3 regions of the Mesorhizobium sp. WSM4308 genome follow, and region 2 is predicted to be linked to each of the others. Evidence: predicted binding sites of a transcription regulator. Region 2 holds the regulator's gene; each other region holds the start of a gene.
What was found. The regulator LexA, encoded in region 2, represses DNA repair genes until DNA is damaged. The targets are predictions, from matches to a motif close to TGTTCNNNNTGTGTTCNG.

Region 1: CK227_RS19540 (ATP-dependent helicase) is a predicted target of LexA. The motif match lies at 1,878-1,895, and genes of this name have one in related genera.
Region 3: recA (recombinase RecA) is a predicted target of LexA. The motif match lies at 1,524-1,541, and genes of this name have one in related genera.

What each region holds. Positions count from the first base shown of each region.
Region 1 is NZ_NSFW01000010.1:69,193-72,468, forward strand. Features, by position in the region: gene CK227_RS19525 (M20 aminoacylase family protein) at 1-817, shown strand, start outside; gene CK227_RS19530 (hypothetical protein) at 1,159-1,308, shown strand; gene CK227_RS36780 (hypothetical protein) at 1,338-1,490, opposite strand; gene CK227_RS36785 (hypothetical protein) at 1,601-1,774, shown strand; gene CK227_RS19540 (ATP-dependent helicase) at 1,910-3,276, shown strand, end outside.
Region 2 is NZ_NSFW01000013.1:143,711-146,986, reverse strand. Features, by position in the region: gene CK227_RS23570 (ComEC/Rec2 family competence protein) at 1-975, shown strand, start outside; gene lexA (transcriptional repressor LexA) at 969-1,706, opposite strand; gene CK227_RS23560 (GntR family transcriptional regulator) at 2,082-2,855, opposite strand; gene CK227_RS23555 (ABC transporter substrate-binding protein) at 3,009-3,276, shown strand, end outside.
Region 3 is NZ_NSFW01000005.1:189,002-192,277, forward strand. Features, by position in the region: gene CK227_RS11335 (pseudouridine-5'-phosphate glycosidase) at 1-309, opposite strand, end outside; gene CK227_RS11340 (carbohydrate kinase family protein) at 374-1,318, opposite strand; gene recA (recombinase RecA) at 1,599-2,696, shown strand; gene alaS (alanine--tRNA ligase) at 2,956-3,276, shown strand, end outside.

The DNA of each region.
Region 1 (3,276 bases), on a different contig from region 2:
GCTGCTGGCGGGTGAGGGTGGTTTCGACGGCACCGTGCGCTTCATCTTCCAGCCGGCCGAGGAGTGGGGCAGGGGCGCGCTGGCCATGCTCGACGACGGCCTGATGCAGCGCTTTCCCTTCGACGAGATCTTTGGCCTGCACAACATGCCTGGCCTTCCCGTCGGGCATTTCGAGACCCGTGCCGGCCCTGTCATGTCGGCAGAGGATAATTTCGAGATCGTGCTCAGGGGGTTCGGCGGCCACGCGGCGCGGCCGCATTCGGGCAACGAAACGCTGGTCGCCGCCTGTGCGCTGGTCACCAATCTGCAGACCATCGTTTCGCGCCGCCTGAGCCCGGCCGACATAGCGGTGGTTTCGGTGACCGAACTGATCACCGATGGCACCCGCAATGCGCTGCCTGGTCTTGCCCGCATCCTCGGCGATACGCGCAGTTTTCGCCCCGAGGTCAGCGCGGCGATCGAACGCCAGATGCGCACCATCGCCGAGGGCACCGCGGCCGCCTACAACATTGCCGCCGAGGTCAATTACACCAGAGAATTCGTGCCTTTGCACAATGATGCCGAACTGGTCGAGGCGGCCTTCGCCGCCGCCAAGAAAATCTTCGATCCCGGCAATGTCGCGGTTGCCCGCGAGCCGATGACGGCGTCGGAGGATTTTGCCCGATTCCTCGATCACGTGCCGGGCTGCTTCGTGTTCCTCGGCAATGGGGAGGCCTCGGCGCCGCTCCACAATTCCAGCTATGACTTCAATGATGACGGGCTGGTCTTCGGCGCCAGTTTTCATGCCGCCATCGCCAGGCAACGGCTCGGAATTTGACCGGCCGCGGCCCCCCTTCGGCACGCCTTTGCCGGTGGAAAACGCCTGGAAAAGGCCGAAATCCGCGATCCCACATGACGCAGCGGCAAGACTCAGCTAGGCTGTGTGGTGCGGCGGACCTGATTTATCCGCTTGGCCGGCGCCTTCTCCTCCCAAGCGGCGCCGGCCTTCTTCCCGCGCCGACCGCCTGCTAAATTAGCATTCATTAAATTTAGAATATTCGCACTTGCAGGGCGTTAGCGTCTTTCTGGCATGGAAGACGCTGGTCCTTGGCTGTTGCGGGAAGGCCAATGCGCGGGCGGAACTGGATAAGGGCGTTGCGTCAGGATGAGGCGCGGCAGGTGCGTGCGCGCATCGCCGAACTCGAAAGAAACCTTACAATGGCATTCCCGGCCCGAGGCCGTCAGCTGCAACAGGACGCCGGGCACGAATTGCGCAATGCCAAGTTCCGCCTCGAGCGGCTCGAAGAATGCATCGCGGCAATGCAATGAGGTTTCGACGGGTCCTCAGTGCACCGGGATCATCTCAGTTGCCCAACACTCTCCGTGTTCATGACAGGATTGCTGGCATAGGAGCTTTGTTCGGCACCAGGAGCCTTGGTCGGTGGCAATTTGTTGTCGCAGGCCGAGACAGCCAAAGCGACCAGCACAAGGGCTAATCCTAGCTTCTTCATCGCTATCGCCTCCTTGCTTTCAACGACCCGCCATCGGTTTGGTTGCGAACTTGGCGCGATGGAACAAACCGTCATGTTTCCGGTTGACCCTCATCAGAGGAGACCGCGGCATGATCCGTTTGCTTCTGGCAGGTACTTTTGCCTTTCTCGCTTACCGCCTCACGCGCAAGATGATCGATGACGTGCCCGGCGACATCGATCCCCTGTTGCTGCCCGCGCCGAGAAGTGACCGCGAAGCTCTGCGCCGCCAATCGGCGGCCATGGGTGTCGATCCCCGGCGGTAGAGCAATTCCAGGAAAAGTGTGAAGCGGTTTTCCCTGGAAAAGCGTAGCGCTTTCCCTTGAGAGTTGCGCCAAGACCAAGGGGCCGTCGCAAAGCTTCTATGTTGCGAACAAAGCGGAAACGATGCTTGATGGGCGATGAACCTCGCCGCTCATGATTCGACCTTTGTGGAATCGACTGCCCAGCCCGCCTATCTCGCGCGGCTGAACGATGCCCAGCGCCAGGCCGTCGAGCATGGTGACGGCAAGATCGCCGGGCCGTTGCTGGTCATTGCCGGCGCCGGCTCGGGCAAGACCAACACGCTGGCGCATCGCGTCGCTCATCTCATCGTCAGGGGTGCCGACCCGCGCCGTATCTTGCTGATGACCTTTTCGCGGCGCGCCGCATCCGAAATGGCGAAACGTGTCGAACGTATTGCCGGCGAGGTGCTCGGCCGCGACGCCGCGGTGATCACCGATGCGCTGACCTGGGCCGGCACTTTCCACGGCATCGGCGCCCGGCTGCTGCGCGACTATGCGCTGGAGATCGGCCTCGACCCGGCCTTCACCATCCATGATCGCGAGGATTCCGCCGACCTGATGAATCTGGTGCGCCACGAACTCGGCTTCTCGAAAACGGAAGCGCGCTTTCCGACCAAGGGCACCTGCCTTGCCATCTATTCGCGCGCCGTAAACGCGCAGGCGCCGCTCGGCGAAGTGCTGGGGTCGGCCTTCCCCTGGTGCGCCGGCTGGGCCGAGCAGTTGAAGCACCTGTTCGCCGGTTACGTCGAGGCCAAGCAGGCGCAGAACGTGCTCGACTATGACGATCTGCTGCTCTACTGGGCGCAGATGGCGGCCGAGCCGGACATAGCGGCGCATCTGGGCGGGCGTTTCGACCATGTTCTGGTCGACGAATACCAGGACACCAACCGCCTGCAGGCTTCGATCCTGATGGCACTGAAACCCGACGGCGCCGGGCTGACGGTGGTCGGAGACGATGCGCAGTCGATCTATTCGTTCCGCGCCGCCGAGGTGCGCAACATCCTCGACTTTCCAAAACAGTTCGCGCAGGCCGCCGATGTGGTGATGCTGGAGCGCAATTACCGCTCTACGGAAACCATTCTGGCCGCCGCCAATGCGGTGATAGGCGAGGCCTCGGAGCGCTTCACCAAGAACCTTTGGTCGGAGCGCAAATCCACCGACAAGCCAAGGCTGGTCAGCGTCCGCGACGAGGTCGAGCAGGCCAACTTCGTCTGCGATACCATCCTCGCCGAGCGCGAGGCCGGTACGGCGCTGAAATCGCAGGCGGTGCTGTTTCGCGCCTCGCACCACAGCGGGCCGCTGGAGATCGAACTGACGCGGCGCAACATTCCCTTCGTCAAGTTCGGCGGCCTGAAATTCCTCGATGCCGCCCATGTCAAGGATGTGCTGGCGGTGCTGCGCTTTGCCGAAAACCCGCGTGACCGCGTCGCCGGCTTTCGCGTTCTGCAACTGATGCCGGGCATTGGCCCTTCGGCTGCCGCGCA
Region 2 (3,276 bases):
CTGGCGATGACCTCCATCATCGCCGGCTGCGCCACGGCGCTGTTTGCCATCTGGCATTTCCAGCGTGTGTCGCCGCTCAGCCTGTTCGCCAATCTGGCCGTCATGCCGATCGTGTCACTGATAGTCATGCCTTTCGCTGTTCTCAGTTCTCTTGCGATGCCCTTTGGTGCCGACGGCCCCTTCCTTTACGTGATGGGCAAGGGCCTGACCGCAATGATCACCATATCGGCGTGGATATCGGAACGCTCCCCGGTCGATGCGGTCGGGCTGATTTCGCAGCGATCCGTGCTGCTGGTGACCATCGCCCTGGTCATCGCGACGATGGCGACGACCTGGCTGCGGCTCGCGGCAGTGCCATTCGCGCTTGCCGGCCTGCTGACAGTATCGGATACGCGCACCCCGGATGTGCTGATTTCCGAAGATGCGCGGTTGGTGGCGCTGCCGATCGGCGGTGGAGAACTCGCGGTCAGCCGGGCTCGCCCGAACGAGTTCACCGTCGACAATTGGAAACGCGCGCTGGTGTCCGAAACCATCGTCGTGCCGGAGATGTTCGACAGGGCGGACGGGCAATTCGACATTGCCGATGCCGTCAATCTGCCGCCGGGAGCACCGTTCTACTGCACGGATGGCGTCTGTCTTGCACGGCACCCGTCGGGTGCGATCATCGCGCATGTCGAAGACCGCAAGGATACCTGGAAAGCCTGCGGTTTCGCCGACCTGATCGTCGTCAATGACGCGACGGGCTATGATGCCTGCCACAATCCGCTGGTTCTTGTCGTCACCAAACGGCAACTTGCCCGCAAAGGCAGTGCCGCCGTGTTCTTCGACCGCCAATCGGCAACTGGCCCGCCAACCGTCAGCTTCGCGGTGGACGGGCCGTATCGGCCTTGGCACGAGCAACGAAAATTTTCGCGTGAGGCGAGGGGGCTGGCGCCCTATCAAAAACCCGAAAAGACGGCCGCTCCTGCTCAGTAACGCCGGATCAGCCCGACAAGCTTGCCCTGCACCTTGACCCTGTCTGGCCCGAAAATGCGCGTCTCGTAGGCCGGGTTGGCGGCTTCAAGGGCGATCGAGGCGCCCTTGCGGCGGAACCGTTTCAGGGTTGCTTCCTCCTCGTCGACCAGCGCCACGACGATCTCGCCCGGGCTCGCCGTGTCGGCGTTGCGGATGATGACCGTGTCGCCGTCGAAGATGCCGGCGTCGATCATCGAGTCGCCCTTGACCTCCAGCGCATAGTGCTCGCCACCCATGATCATGTCCGGCGGCACCGAGATCGAATGCGTCTGGTGCTGGATGGCATCGATCGGCACACCGGCGGCGATGCGGCCCATCACTGGGATCGACACGGCGGAAACCGCATCGTCATCATTGCCGGCCGCAGGCAAGCGCGACTGCGCCGGCTTGATCTGGCGGCCAAGACCGCCCTGGCCGAGGCTGCCCTGGATGACGCTTGGCGAGAATTTCTTTGCCGCGTTAAGGCCGGGCGCGATCGAATCCGGCAGCCGCAGCACTTCCAGTGCCCGCGCCCGGTTGGGCAGCCGGCGGATGAAGCCGCGTTCCTCCAGTGCCGTGATCAGGCGATGGATGCCCGACTTGGAGGCGAGATCGAGCGCTTCTTTCATCTCGTCGAAGGACGGCGGAATGCCGCTTTCCTTGAGCCGTTCATGAATGAACATCAGCAGTTCATGTTGCTTGCGTGTCAGCATGGCGGCCCCCCGAGGCATTGAACGAAGGGTTTGAATCAGAATCGAAAAACAAACCCAGAACAAACACTATCTGTTCCAGTTGTGTTCCGCAACTGTTTAAAGTTTAATGAATTTGTTAACGCGTCTGAAATTTTTTGACCGGGGCAGAGGGTCGCGATCAATGATTTCCCTGCCGGTACGCGCATTGAAATCGTTTCGGTTAATGGCCTGTGGCCTAGCCCTGAACGCGGTTTGGCATCAGGTGTTTGGGAGGCGTCTGCGGGGCGGATTTGAGCGGCGTATCGATCCATTCCGGCAGAACGAAACGAAACCAAAACGCCAACGATCGTGAGTTCAGGCCGGCACGGCCACGTGGATCCGGACGCCGCGGAAGCATCATCCGGAAACCGCTTTCAGGCTGCCGGCGCGCGCGGTGTAAGTGTTGGCGCCGTTGTCTTCGCTGTGGACATAGACATGCAGCGTGTAGCCGATATGCGCCGTCATCAGCGCCTTTGCCCGCTCTACATCCCGATCGAGCGCCGCTTCCATGATCGCGGTGTGATGCTCGATGGCGATCGCCTCGCGCAGCGCGTCCATTGCCTCGCCGTAGCCGTCCTTCAGGCCGGCCGCCGCCCGCAAAGTCGGCGCCAGGCCGAGAAACCGATGATGCCGACGCAGCTGATCGGCGATCGTCGAGCGGAAGCGCAACAGCCAGTTTGCCGTCGCCGCGCTCAGCAGCGCCGCATGGAAGGCCTCGTGGCTCTCGTCCCATTTGTCGACGGCCGCATCGGAAGGGTCATCGACCGCGGTTTTGCAGCGGGAGAGCCGGTAATGAGCGGTGACGACCGCATCCTCCCATTCCCTGCCGCCGTTCGCGATCGATTCCAGGAACAGCGGCATTTCGACAACCATCCTTGCGCGCGCCAGGTCCTCGAGCTCGGCGCGCGACACGGGAGCGACGGCAAAGCCGCGATTGCTGATGGCAGTGACCAGGCGTTCGGCTTCAAGTCGGGACAACGCTTCACGCAGCGGCGTCCAGCCGACGCCGTATGTGCCGCGCAGCGCGCTCAGCTTGAGCGGCGCCCCCGGCATGAGGCGGGTGGTCAGGATATCGCGCCGCAGCAGCTGATAGGCCGCTTCGGTCTTCGTGGAATTGTTCTGATCCTGCATCGCGGTCGGTCCATCATCAGCCTGTGAAAATTATATATGAAGGGGAAGTATGGCAAGAATTATATATAATGTTTGACACGCGGCGAGGGACTGACCATGATCGCCGCAGTTGCCGTCCTTGAGAGCGGCGCTGATCAAATCTGGGAGGAAATGATGTTGAAGTCGAAATCCGTTTGGCTGTCGGGATTGGCCCTGGCAGGCGCGTTGATGGTCAGCGTCGGCAGCGCCGCAGCCGATCAGATACGCATCGGCATCGCCAATTTCGGCGAGCATCCGCAGCTCAATGCCGCCATAGCGGGCTTCAAGAAGGCACTGACGGACAACGGCTTTGTCGAGGGCAAGGACGTCGTCTACACCGAAAGCCATACCAACTTCGATGCATCTCTGGTGCCGCAGATGATCGCCAAGCTGCAGGCGGAGC
Region 3 (3,276 bases), on a different contig from region 2:
TTGCGCGACGGCGAAGCCGAGATCGGCGCGCGACAGCTTCATGGCGTCACCGGTCATGGCCAGCGATTCGCGCTCGCCGTCAGACAGGCCGATCTTGATGCGGCCGCCAACCACCGCGATCGTCGCCGGTACGGCGCCGCCGTCGCTGATGATCTTCTCGACATTGGCTGCCATGGCGCCATTGTCGGGGTAGGGCATGCCATGGGTGATGATGGTGCTTTCCAGCGCCACAACCGGGCGCCCGGCGGCCAGGGCTTGCGCCACTGGTGCGTGGACGTCGATGAAGGGGCGGGCGGTTTCGGGTGTCATCTGGATCTCCAACTCGCGGTGCGGCGCATGCCGGCAACACAGCGGCACTATGAATTTGCCGGTCTCATGCCACTTCCTGCGCGTCCGGCACAAGAGCCAGAGCTTCGGCGAAGCTCGCCGCGGTAAAATCGGGGATGGCGTCGGCGCTTTCGATGGCCAGCGTCGCCGCCGCGACGCCTTCGCGCAAGGCTTGGCGCAGCGGCAGGCCGCGCAGCAGGGCTGCCACCGTCGCACCCGCCAGCGCGTCGCCGGCGCCGGTGACGTCAGCGACTTTTCTCGGGGCAGGCGGTTGGATCGTAAAGGCGCCTGCTTCATCGAAACCCAGCACCGGCGCGCTGCCTGCCGTCACGACGCCGCTGGCAAGGCCGCTGCATCGCAATCCGTCGACGACATCTCCTTCGGCGGCGTTTGCGTTGACGCCGGCCAGCGCGACGGCTTCGCGCCGGTTCATGAAGACCAGCGCCAGCGCGCTGAGCACCGGTATCAGCCGCACCACCTTGGCCGGCGAGATGGCAATGGCATACACCGGCTTGCCGGCCGCAAGCGAAACCAGCCGCTCCAGTGCCGCCGACGGCAGATTGGCGTCGCACAGGATGGCATCGGCGGCAGCGATCGCTTCGCGGACCTTGGACCGTCTCATCTGCTTGGGAAACGCCAGATCGTAGAGCACCATGTCGGCAAAGCCGACGATCAACTCGCCCTCGCGATCGATCAGCGCGGTGTAGCTCGGCGTCGTGCGGTCGAGGAAGACCGCCGACAGGTCGGCGATGCCTGCCTCGGCGATGGCTCGCGAAATGGTGTCCGCCGCTGCATCGCCGCCGCGCATCGACATCAGCGAGCCCGATACGCCGCGCCGCACCGTGCTGCGCAGCGCGTTGAACACGCCGCCGCCGACGTCCTCGCGCATCGTGCCGGGATTGGACGCCGCCGGCACATACGTGCCTGACACCTGGCCGCGCCGGTCGATATGGGCGCCGCCCACGGCCAATATCTCTATGGATTTCACCATGCCGGCGATATGCCCTTTGTTATTGCAACTGCACAAGCGCTAGACTGCGTCATAGCCTTCGCCAGCAAGATGGCGATTCGGCGGATCGATACAACCGAGCAGTCTGGCCCAATGCGGGGTGCATTCCTGTTCGATCTCTTGGTACGGAAAAAGAACAAATCCGGATATGACTTGTTTTTCAGATATTTGATCCCTCTTGCCAAACGAGAACAAAAAAGGTACAAAATGGCAGGGATTACGGATTGTCCGGCCTTCATTGACGACCAAGGGGTGATGTATCATGGCTCAGAATTCTTTGCGGCTTGTAGAGGATAAGGCAGTGGACAAATCAAAGGCTCTGGATGCGGCGCTGTCGCAAATCGAGCGGGCTTTCGGCAAGGGCTCGATCATGCGGCTCGGCGCGAACGAGCAGGTCGTCGAGATTGAAACGGTGCCGACCGGATCGCTCGGTCTCGACATCGCGCTCGGCGTCGGTGGCCTGCCGCGCGGCCGCATCATCGAGATCTACGGGCCGGAAAGCTCGGGCAAGACGACGCTGGCGCTGCACACGGTGGCCGAAGCCCAGAAGAAGGGCGGCATCTGCGCCTTCGTCGACGCCGAACACGCGCTCGACCCGGTCTATGCCCGCAAGCTCGGCGTCGATCTTGAGAACCTGCTGATCTCGCAGCCCGACACAGGCGAGCAGGCGCTGGAGATCTGCGACACGCTGGTGCGCTCCGGCGCCATCGACGTGCTGGTGGTCGATTCGGTCGCGGCACTGACGCCGCGCGCCGAAATCGAGGGCGAGATGGGCGATTCGCTGCCCGGCCTGCAGGCCCGCCTGATGAGCCAGGCGCTGCGCAAGCTGACCGCCTCGATCTCGCGCTCCAACACCATGGTCATCTTCATCAACCAGATCCGCATGAAGATCGGCGTCATGTTCGGTTCGCCCGAAACCACGACCGGCGGCAACGCGCTGAAATTCTATGCGTCGGTGCGCCTCGACATCCGCCGCATCGGCTCGGTCAAGGATCGCGACGAGGTCGTCGGCAACCAGACCCGCGTCAAGGTGGTCAAGAACAAGCTGGCGCCGCCCTTCAAGGTGGTCGAGTTCGACATCATGTATGGCGAGGGCGTGTCCAAGACCGGCGAGCTGGTTGATCTCGGCGTCAAGGCCGGCGTGGTCGAGAAGTCCGGCGCCTGGTTCTCGTACAATTCGCAACGTCTCGGCCAGGGCCGCGAAAATGCAAAACTGTTCCTGCGCGACAATCCCGATACCGCACGCGAGATCGAACTGGCGCTCAGGCAGAATGCCGGGCTTATCGCCGAAAAGTTCCTCGAAAATGGTGGCTCTGAAGGCGGCGACGACGGTTTTGAGGACGAAGCCGGCGCGATGTAGGGCAACGGACAGAGTTCGGCCATAAAGTCGACCTATGATCCGATGCTTAAGTAACCGAGTTCTTTAGTATCGCGTCCAAAACCGCCGGCCTTCGCGCCGGCGGTTTTCGTTTTTGGGACCAATAGACTCCCAGGATTGGCCCAGTTCCGTGTTTCTGGACAGGCTGGAGCGTGGCCGCTAAAAGGCCAAGTCTATTTCTGGAAAGCAGACACCAGTTTCCGCCGGCCGCGCCGGCGGTTTTCGCGAAAAGGCAGCAGTCATGAGTGGCGTGAACGAGATCCGGTCGACATTTCTCGACTATTTCCGCAAGGAGGGCCACGAGGTCGTGGCCTCGAGCCCGCTCGTGCCGCGCAACGATCCGACATTGATGTTCACCAATGCCGGCATGGTGCAGTTCAAGAACGTCTTCACCGGTCTGGAGAAGCGGTCCTATTCGCGCGCTACCACCGCCCAGAAGAGCGTTCGCGCAGGCGGCAAGCACAACGACCTCGACAATGTCGGCTACACCGCGCGCCACCTGACTTTCTTCGAGATGCTCGGCAATTTCTCCTTCGGCGATTACTTCAAGGAGCGCGCCATC